3 regions of the Ureibacillus sp. FSL K6-2830 genome follow, and region 1 is predicted to be linked to each of the others. Evidence: riboswitches for the same ligand, from Rfam matches in the RefSeq annotation. Region 1 holds a riboswitch; each other region holds the start of a gene.
The links. Region 1 has a riboswitch for cobalamin ahead of cobT (nicotinate-nucleotide--dimethylbenzimidazole phosphoribosyltransferase). Riboswitches for the same ligand answer to the same signal wherever they lie in the genome.

Region 1 (3,284 bases):
TTTGCCCACCGGATAAGTTCGTAGCTCCCTGCGTTAATTCATGTTGTTCTTTATGATCCAATTTTTCCACAAACTCAAAGGCGTTTGATGCAAAGAGCGCTTCTTGAATGTCTTCTTTAGTTGCGTCAATTTTCCCATACTTTAAGTTTTCTTCAATCGTTGTTGAAAACAATGTTGCCTTTTGTGGGGCAAAAGCCATAGCATTTCTTAACATGTCAATGTCATATTGCTGTATTGGAATGTTATCAATGTAAATAGTTCCTTCATCGACATCCATGAGTCGACCGATCAATTTGATTAATGTCGATTTTCCACTGCCTGTCATACCGATAATCCCTACTGTACTGCCGGCTTTCGCTTCAAAGGAAATCTCTTTCAACACCGGTTCAACGTGTTTGTTATAAGAAAAACTAACCTTGTCAAATTTCACATTTCCTTGAATTTCTTTTTTCACTGGGTTTTCAACATTCGTAATATCAGGCTGCTCTTCCAATACGACAACGACACGTTCTGCACTTGGTATAGCCCGCGCAATTTGAATCAGTACGTTGCTGGAACTCATAAGGCCGTTCAAAATCATCATCAAATAGTTGATGAATGCAACAATTACCCCAATTTCAATAGCTCCTGCATCGACTTTCACGACACCAAGCATAAGTGCAAGTACAATTCCGATGTTGACAACAAATTGGGTAATCGGCATTAAGGCAGCTACTACTTGATCTGCCGTCATATTGCGTTTCGTTAATTGATGATTGACAGTTGCAAATTGCTTCATTTGATATCGCATACGGTTAAATGCTTTAATGACACGAATCCCCGCCAAACTCTCCTGCACACGTGTATTCACTTGATCGATTGATTCCTGCACCTTTCGAAACAGCTTAATCGATAATTGAATAAAAATATATAAACTGATGATTAATACAGGCACCACAAAAAACAGTACTGGAAATAAATCTCTTGCCGTAAAAAATACGACAATGACCGCCCCAACAAACATAAAAGGCCCGCGAACGAATATTTTTAATAACATGTTTAAGGCCCTTTGCAACCTTTCGATATCATTTGTTAAGTTGGTAATCAATTTTCCTAAAGTGAACTTGTCCTTATTGCTATTCGCAAAATATGTAATAGTTTCATATAAATCCGCTCGAACATCAGATGCAAAGTTTACCGCCGCTTTCGAACTGAAATATGTACAACCTGCACCTCCAAGCCATCCTATCATTGCACACAAAATCATTGCAGCAAACATCATAATGATATACTGTGTATCATTCGTTGCAATTCCTTTATCGATTATTTTCTGCATAATCGTTGGCTGAATTAAATCCATCGCTACTTCCAACACCATAAGTATCGGCGCTAAAATCGCAAAATGCTTATAGGGCTTTAAATATTTTGAAAGCTTTAACGCTGCACGCATTTTGTTACTCCTTTTCTTTATTACCATCGTTTAATTTTTGTATACAATTGTATACTAACCGTCAAGTTGATACCCTTACATTTCCAACTATAACTGAATAGATTCCATAATATTTCACCACTAAAATAATCATTTAGGCAATGGAAGTTTTCAAAAAACTTGACTAAAGTTTCATTTCATTTTAGATTATTTAAAAAGTATATCTATGTAATTAGGTGCCCTTTTTAGGGAGAATAGGGAATAAAGTGAGAATCTTTAGCGGACCCACCACTGTATCGGGGAGCAATATAGAAAATGCCACTGGGAAACTGGGAAGGCCTATATTTGCGATGAACCTAAGCCAGGAGACCTGCCTAATTACTTGAAAACATACAGTACGATGGTAAAGTCTGTAGTTTATTTGGCATGCCAATAAACTGCAGACTTTTCTTATTTCAATAATCAATGGAGGAGATTCAATTGGAACTATTGCAATCGACATTACAAAACATTAAACAACTTAATAAAGAAGTGATGGAAAAAGCAAGAGAAAGAGTAGATGCTCTTTGTAAACCGCCAGGCAGTTTAGGAAAATTAGAACAAATCGCGATACAACTTGCTGGAATATCTGAGAAACTAGAGCTTGATGTATCCAATAAAGCGGTTATTTCATTAGCTGCGGATCACGGAGTATATGAAGAAAATGTTTCAAATAACCCCCAATTTGTAACGGTAATGCAGGCAATTGGCTTTGCTAAAGGGTTTACAGGAGTATGTGCTATTGCAAAAGCAGTAGGTGCAAAAGTCGTTCCAGTAGATATTGGCATTAAAGAAGATTTACCAAAAGATTCTGGAGTCATCGTCAAAAAAGTGAAATACGGAACGGATAATATGGCTAAGGGACCAGCAATGTCACGACAAGAAGCGATTCAAGCGATTGAAGTAGGTATTGAAATTGCCGATGAACAAGTGAAACAAGGTATCCATGTTTTAGCAACTGGAGAAATGGGAATTTGTAATACCACTCCAAGTAGTGCTGTCCTATCAGCATTCTGTGGTTGTGACCCGGCTATTGTAACAGGTATGGGAGCTGGGGTAGATAGTCTTCAACATAAGATTGACGTCATTCGAAGATCTCTTGACATAAATACGCCAAATCCAAATGACCCAATTGATGTGTTAGCGAAAGTTGGCGGTTTGGAATTAGGGGGAATGGCAGGCGTAGTCCTAGGTGCTGCAGCAAATCGTGTTCCTGTAGTAGTGGACGGTTTTATTTCCACAGTTTCTGCACTTATTGCTTATAAATTAGAACCGAAAGTGAAGGATTACATTATTCCATCCCATCTGTCAGAAGAGCCTGGAGCAAAAATTGTAAACGAGTTATTAGGGTTAGAGCCTATGTTGAATATGAATATGCGATTAGGCGAAGGTTCAGGAGCAGCCCTTGCTTTTCCTATTCTTGATGCCGCATGTTCTATGATGAACACCATGACTACTTTAGAAGAATCCCATCAATATATGCTAAAAATCATGGGGAGTCAAACAGTTTAAAAGATAGAGGTTGGGACAAATCTAAAAAAACATCATTTTCTCCTTGGAGAAAATGATGTTTTTTTGATATGTTATTAAAATTGATTTCCGTTCCGGGGACGCTTTCCGCGGGCCCGGCTCGAGCCTCCTCGGAGCTCATCGTTTCGCTCCTGCGGTGTCTCGAGAGGGCTCGTCGCAGGAAAGCTTTGAATTTACTTCCTTGAGCTTGCTCCGCTTTGCGACTAAGCGTGCGCGACAGGAGCACTCGCCCGTCACTTCAATCAATTTTTCGTTAGTTCAATTTTTTATCAAAACTATTTCAACTCCCCCTTTCATTTTTTGTTTA
Region 2 (3,284 bases), 1.3 Mb from region 1:
TGTGACCTAACCTTGCTATTTGTGCAAGATAGATTGTCCTGCTGGAATCAAGAAATATAAATATAAATCGATACATTAATGCAATTAAATCCAATAAAGTAGTTGGTACTTTACAACACCTTAATCCATATAGAAAATCTTGAATCGTCGTAGATAAAATTAAAAAATACAAACAACTAATACTCGATAAAGCAACAACAAATAGCATCAATGCCTTTTCAACACTCGTTATCGAAATTGAAATCGTGACGGGACCAATAATAGATTGAAAAATGGCACCTTCTATAGGGTTAGTTGAAAAATTGAGTAAAATGACTAGTATACTTGAAATTAGAAATACCACTGGAATAAGCAATAACTTCAAATATACGCGAATCGGAACTTTTCCGATTATTAAAGTAATAACTGTCATGATGCAAAATATGAATATGGATGTAAGAACATGTTGAAATACGATATTCAATATTAATGGAATAAGAGCAAATCCCATTTTTTCGATTGGGTGTTTATTTCTTAAAGGTGATTGATAAGCGAAATATTCTAACATTCTCATTTCTGTATCTCTGCATTCCCGCCCCTATTCCGGCCTCGCATATATCCTATAAAGTAACCAATGAACCCTGCACCGATTGCTCCTTGTAGTACGAATAATAAACTTTCTATTTCACCACTAGGAGGCTCCCAAATACTTGAAAACCATGGTTCATAGGATTGGTTCAGTTCTGTAATTAATCCTTCCGCTTCTCCATCTGCACCACCATATTCTGCATCTCCGTTAACAATCAGCGGGACAATCATTAAAAAAATGATCAAAATTAATAAAAGCATATTCTTTTTTAACATTTTACTTCACCTCCTGGGGTTTCTTTAGTACTTGAAGTAACTTTAATTCTCTTTCGTTGTATTTCAATAAGAAATTCATCACCATTACTGAAATCAATCCTTCAATAATTGCTAATGGTACCTGTGTAACAGCGAATACGCCAGCAAACTTTACAAATGAAGCGAAAATTCCACCAACTTCAGATGGAAAGGCTAGTGCAAGTTGAATAGATGTAATGACATATGTACCTAAATCTGCTAATGTTGCTGCTGAGAAAACTGCTAGAGTAAAGGGCAAACCGATCCTATTGAAGCCTTTAAATACTCCATAGGCGATAAAAGGTCCAGCAATCGCCATCGAAAACGCATTGGCGCCAAGCGTTGTTAAACCTCCATGGGCTAATAATAATGATTGGAATAATAACACGATGGTACCTAAAACACTCATTACAAATGGTCCAAATAATACGGTTCCTAATCCAACACCCGTAGGATGAGAACAACTTCCCGTAACCGAAGGAATTTTTAATGCGGATAATACAAAAGTGAATGCACCCGATAAACCTAGTAATAACTTCGTCTCAGCATTTCTCTTTACTAAACTACTCATTTTCTTTAATCCAATGATTAAAAAAGGGAATGTAAGGAGCCACCAAAATATTGCCCACTTGATTGGTAAAAAACCTTCCATGATATGCATAGCAAAAGCTGTATTAGGAATGATTAATAATACTGCTAGAAAGTAAAGTATTTTGATTGAGACTTTCATAAAATTCCTCCTAAAATGAAAATTTGAAAATAAAAAAACACTGCCAAACTAGCAGTGTCCCACAATAAGACATAATAATCCAATCATGCCTATTCGTGTACCTATCCTCGTAGGACACTACCATCCACTCCATACGGCAGGTCTCCTGGCTTAGAGTCATCGCTACAAAATCGCCTTCCCGTTTGCACAGTGGCATTTGATTTTGAGCTCCTCTTCACAGTGGCGGGACCGCACTAGATTCTCACTAGTTTCCCTTTTAAGCTAATTTTCATTAGCACCGTATAGATTATTCAGTTGTTGAAATTTAGTTGAATTGTAGCATATTGTTTGAAAAATTTCTATATCTTTCTATAAATAAGACAAAATAATTACTAAATTCATATAATATTCATTACCTTTTGATATGAAATATTGTTAGAACCAATTTGAATTTTTGGAAAAATCGAAGTACAAACTGGGATTAGCTTGTGCTTCTAATGGTACGTAATTGGAAACTTTCACAATTATAGCGGAATATTTCCGTGTTTTTTCTTAGGTCTTGATTCTTCTTTATTTTCAAGCATTTCTAATCCTTGAATTAACTTAATGCGAGTTTCTCTTGGATCGATTACATCATCAACCATTCCAAGTGAAGCAGCAACATATGGATTAGCAAATTTTTCTTTATATTCCTCAATTTTTGCTTGACGTGTAGCTTCCGGATCTTCTGAATTTGCAATTTCGTTCGCAAAGATGATGTTAGCAGCACCAGCAGCACCCATTACGGCTATCTCTGCATTTGGCCAAGCGAATACTAAATCTGCACCAATGGCTTTTGAATTTAGCGCAACGTATGCTCCACCATATGCTTTTCGTAAAATGACTGTAATTTTTGGAACGGTTGCTTCAGAATAAGCATATAAGATTTTAGCACCGTGACGAATGATACCGCCATGTTCCTGTTTAACGCCAGGGAAGAATCCTGATACGTCTTCAAATGTAATGATTGGAATATTGAATGCATCACAAGTGCGAATGAAACGGGCAGCTTTATCGGATGAGTCAATATCAAGACCACCTGCTAAGGCCTTTGGTTGGTTACAAACTAATCCAACAGATTGTCCAGCAATACGAGCAAATCCTACAACAATGTTTTTCGCAAATTCAGAATGCACTTCCATGAAGGAACCTTCATCCACCACTTGTTCAATTACTTTACGAACATCGTAAGGACGTGTAGGTTCAATTGGAACAACGTCAATTAATTCAGGACGCCAATCGTCTCCTTCAGGGCGTGGTAATTTTGGTGCTTTTTCTTTATTACTTTGTGGTAAATAGCTTAATAATCTCTTAATTTGTTCAATCGCTTCTTCTTCAGAAGGGGCGCGGAAATGAGCGTTACCGCTAATTGTGTTATGCACTTTTGAACCGCCTAAATCTTCTGATGAAATTTTTTCTCCTGTAACCGCTTCAATTACTTTCGGACCAGTAATGAACATTTGGGATGTTTTATCCACCATTAAAATAAAGTCTGTAATTGCTGGAGAATATACAGCACCGCCAGCACATGGACCCATAATCACAGAAATTTGTGGAATAACCCCAGAATAAATCGAGTTGCGATAGAAGATGTGGCCATAACCGTCTAATGATAATACTCCTTCTTGAATACGGGCACCGCCAGAGTCATTGATGCCGATGAATGGCGCTCCAT
Region 3 (3,284 bases), 1.7 Mb from region 1:
AATCCATATTCATTTGGTGTATCTTGATCATTAATGATGCTCGTTTGTTGAACTTGTAAAATTTCAGTACAGAGGTTGGACATTTTGACTCTTCCAAGTTTTTTTAGTGGATGTTGTTTATTTACATTATCATCAAATATTTCAAAAGGATATCCGGATTCGAATTGGCTCTTTTTGATTTCCGTATATAGTTTTCTAGCATTGATTTGCTTTAACTTTCGTATATTTGGGTTGTTCAACAACTCCCCGTACATTTCCGTTATGCTTATTTCAGACATTCTTTTTCCGTATTCTCGATAAATATCATAAGGACTAAAAAGAACGATATCTTCATCTTTTTTCATCAGTTCAAAAAATATATCTGGAATAATGACACCAGTCGATAAAGTTTGTAACCGAATTTTTTCGTCGGCATTCGGCTTCTTAGAAGAAATAAATTCTTCAATATCCGCGTGGAAAATATTTAAATAAGCAACACCTGAACCATTCCGTTGTCCTAATTGATTGGAATAAGAAAAGGCATTTTCTAATAATTTTGCAACGGGCATAACACCGCTTGCCCGATTGGCGATACCTTTTATCGGATCACCCAAAGGTCTTAAATCCGTTAAATTTACCCCTACCCCTCCGCCAAGCCTTGAGAGTTCTAAACAATAACCGAGGTTTTCTGCAATGCTATTCATCGAATCATCCATGGATAATTTAAAACAACTTACCAATTCCCCACGCGCTTTTTTACCGCTATTCAGTGTGGTTGGTGTTGCTGGTTGAAAAGCCTCCATCATCGCACGAATTGCTTTTTCTGCCAACAATTCATCACCATTCGCTAAATATAAGGCGATAATGCTCATCCGATCCTCATAAGTTTCTAAAATTTCTTTTCCATCTCGACTTTTCATTGCGTAACTTTCAAAAAATTTGCTCGCGCTCATAAATGTCTGAAATCGAAAACGATAAGAATACGCAATGTCAAAAATTTTATTTATAAATTCGAAAGAATATTTTTGTAAAAATTCTTTCTCATAATATCCTTCTTCAATGAAAAAGCGAATCTTTTCTTCCAAACTAGAAAACTTCCGCATTTTCTGATTAACATGTTCGATAAAATATTGACGAGTAGCCTCTCGATCTTTCTCTAAATCAATTTTTCCTGTTTGGTGGTAGTGATTCAAAATTTCATTATTCAAAGTTAAATAGCTTTTCATCACTAAATCTCCTTTTGAATTACTCTGTTATAATAATCAATTATGGCATCATAATTTTTCTGAAATCCGCGTAATTCTATCTTTTGAACAATGGGAATTCCGTACCTTTCGTTAATCAAATGAGCAGAACGGCAAAAATAAGCATGGCCGAAATTCGAGTTCCCACTTGCAATAACACCCTTACAGAAACGAACATTATGTTGTAAAAACGTTTCCACGTTTCGTGGTACTTCGCCTAATCCATCGGTATAGGTGAACAATAAGAAGGGTTCATTCAAAATAAGATCATCGCGAATTTCAATGTGGGGTAATTCTAATTGATGAACGATAAAACGCACGTTGCCCGTTCGAGAAGCATAAGCAATCATACTGTGATCCTGCTAATGAATTTTTTTATATTTTCTATGTTATCCATTAGCTCTCCATCGATTTCGATTACAGGGACAGAAAGGAATCCAGCATTCAATAATTTTTCTTTCGCTTCTTCATTGTTATCAATCAAAATTTCTTCATATTTCCCTTCATAACCAAGTTGATTTAATTCGTATTTCATCAACAAACATTTTGGGCAAACTTTTTTTGAATATAATTTCATTTCCTTCTCCCTTTCTACCATTCTTTTATGAAAATAAAAAAGCCATACCTTTTTCGGTATGGCTTTGAAATGGAAACAGTCAGGTACTAGGAAATGGACCGTCTTGCTTCCATTTCCTAGCCCCCGAAGAAATGAGCAATTCACGTTTATTAGGCAGGTCTCCTGGCTTATGCTTCATCCTCCAAGTTCCCTTCCCATACAAATTTGTACAGTGGATTTGAACTTTTCGTCAGCAATTACAGTTGCGGGGACAGCGTCAGATTTTCACTGACTTCCCTTTTAATCTACTATATATAGTAGAACCTAATAAACGAAATGCTATATATTGTGTTTTCGTGTTTCATTGTAACATGTAGTATTGTTAATTACAAGCTTATTTGGTAAATGATACAGTATCTACTAAAATCATTCACTCGATACGTAGAACTTAAGAACGGTTGGTTAATTTTCCTCTTTTAATATCTCAGGAATACCATACCAAACGCGAATGACTTTCTCACTTTTCTCAAAAAGTTGTTGATACAATCTACCACAAGTATCTCTCAAATGACGATCCTCTTTTGAAAGCGGCACTATTCCACGTCCGATATCCGTACAAATACAAATTAGGTTTGTCTTATAATCTAAATTCATTAATTTCCCCATTATTTGTGATACGATTTCATCTTCCGATAAATCCGGGACGAGCAAAATCATTTTTTCAAAACTACCTATAATAACGTATTCATCTTTTGTAAAAGGGCCTTCCGGTATTTCGCCTTCATAAAAATAACAGCGATTCGCACCTATTTCTTTTAACATGTTACTTACAAATTTTCGTTTACCATTATAGGCGCCTCCAATAACTGATTGCATTCTCTTCCCCCTTTCAAAGATTCAATATCATCCCAACATAGGGTATAAATCATCCGATGCTGTGCAATAACATCTTGAAAACTTTTCTCTTTTTGAAATTTCGATAGGATAACACGAATGACACCACCGTGGACAACAAACACATATTCTCCACCACAGCTCACGATTTGATGAAAACAATTTAAAATCCGTTCTTTAAACGAAACAAAAGATTCACCATTTGGTGGCGCAGCTTTCTCTGGTGAATCAATCCACTGCCGATACGCTGGATTATCTTTTAATTCATCATAAGTTTTCATTTCAAAATCTCCAAAATGTAATTCCCTTAATTGAAAAAAAGGATGGTATTTTGCCTCGGGGAAATAAAGTTGCGCTGTTTCTATGCAGCGCTTTAAGTCACTGCCAAATACATCCTTAGTATGAATCGGTACTTGACAATTTGCTGTTTGTATGTATATCGATTCATTCGTCCATCCAATATATTTTCGCTCTAAATTCGCTTTCGTTTTTTCATGCCGAATTAAATGAACAGTAACAGCATTCCCCATAATGCCAATTCCATCCCTTCATATAAAGCACCTAGCAAGTCTCCCGTCATTCCGCCAAAATGGCGATATGTCCAATGCCGA

Region 2: it holds a riboswitch for cobalamin, as region 1 does, so the genes downstream of both, NSU17_RS00660 (energy-coupling factor ABC transporter permease) here and cobT (nicotinate-nucleotide--dimethylbenzimidazole phosphoribosyltransferase) in region 1, are expected to answer to the same signal.
Region 3: it holds a riboswitch for cobalamin, as region 1 does, so the genes downstream of both, NSU17_RS15210 (glutaredoxin family protein) here and cobT (nicotinate-nucleotide--dimethylbenzimidazole phosphoribosyltransferase) in region 1, are expected to answer to the same signal.

What each region holds. Positions count from the first base shown of each region.
Region 1 is NZ_JBBOQR010000001.1:1,404,161-1,407,444, forward strand. Features, by position in the region: gene NSU17_RS06925 (ABC transporter ATP-binding protein) at 1-1,429, opposite strand, end outside; cobalamin riboswitch at 1,626-1,800, shown strand; gene cobT (nicotinate-nucleotide--dimethylbenzimidazole phosphoribosyltransferase) at 1,889-2,959, shown strand.
Region 2 is NZ_JBBOQR010000001.1:131,255-134,538, forward strand. Features, by position in the region: gene cbiQ (cobalt ECF transporter T component CbiQ) at 1-553, opposite strand, end outside; gene NSU17_RS00655 (energy-coupling factor ABC transporter substrate-binding protein) at 550-843, opposite strand; gene NSU17_RS00660 (energy-coupling factor ABC transporter permease) at 845-1,591, opposite strand; cobalamin riboswitch at 1,710-1,888, opposite strand; gene NSU17_RS00665 (acyl-CoA carboxylase subunit beta) at 2,095-3,284, opposite strand, start outside.
Region 3 is NZ_JBBOQR010000001.1:3,064,605-3,067,888, reverse strand. Features, by position in the region: gene nrdE (class 1b ribonucleoside-diphosphate reductase subunit alpha) at 1-1,205, opposite strand, end outside; gene nrdI (class Ib ribonucleoside-diphosphate reductase assembly flavoprotein NrdI) at 1,208-1,573, opposite strand; gene NSU17_RS15210 (glutaredoxin family protein) at 1,570-1,800, opposite strand; cobalamin riboswitch at 1,936-2,122, opposite strand; gene NSU17_RS15205 (bifunctional adenosylcobinamide kinase/adenosylcobinamide-phosphate guanylyltransferase) at 2,242-2,655, opposite strand; gene NSU17_RS15200 (histidine phosphatase family protein) at 2,607-3,203, opposite strand; gene cobS (adenosylcobinamide-GDP ribazoletransferase) at 3,176-3,284, opposite strand, start outside.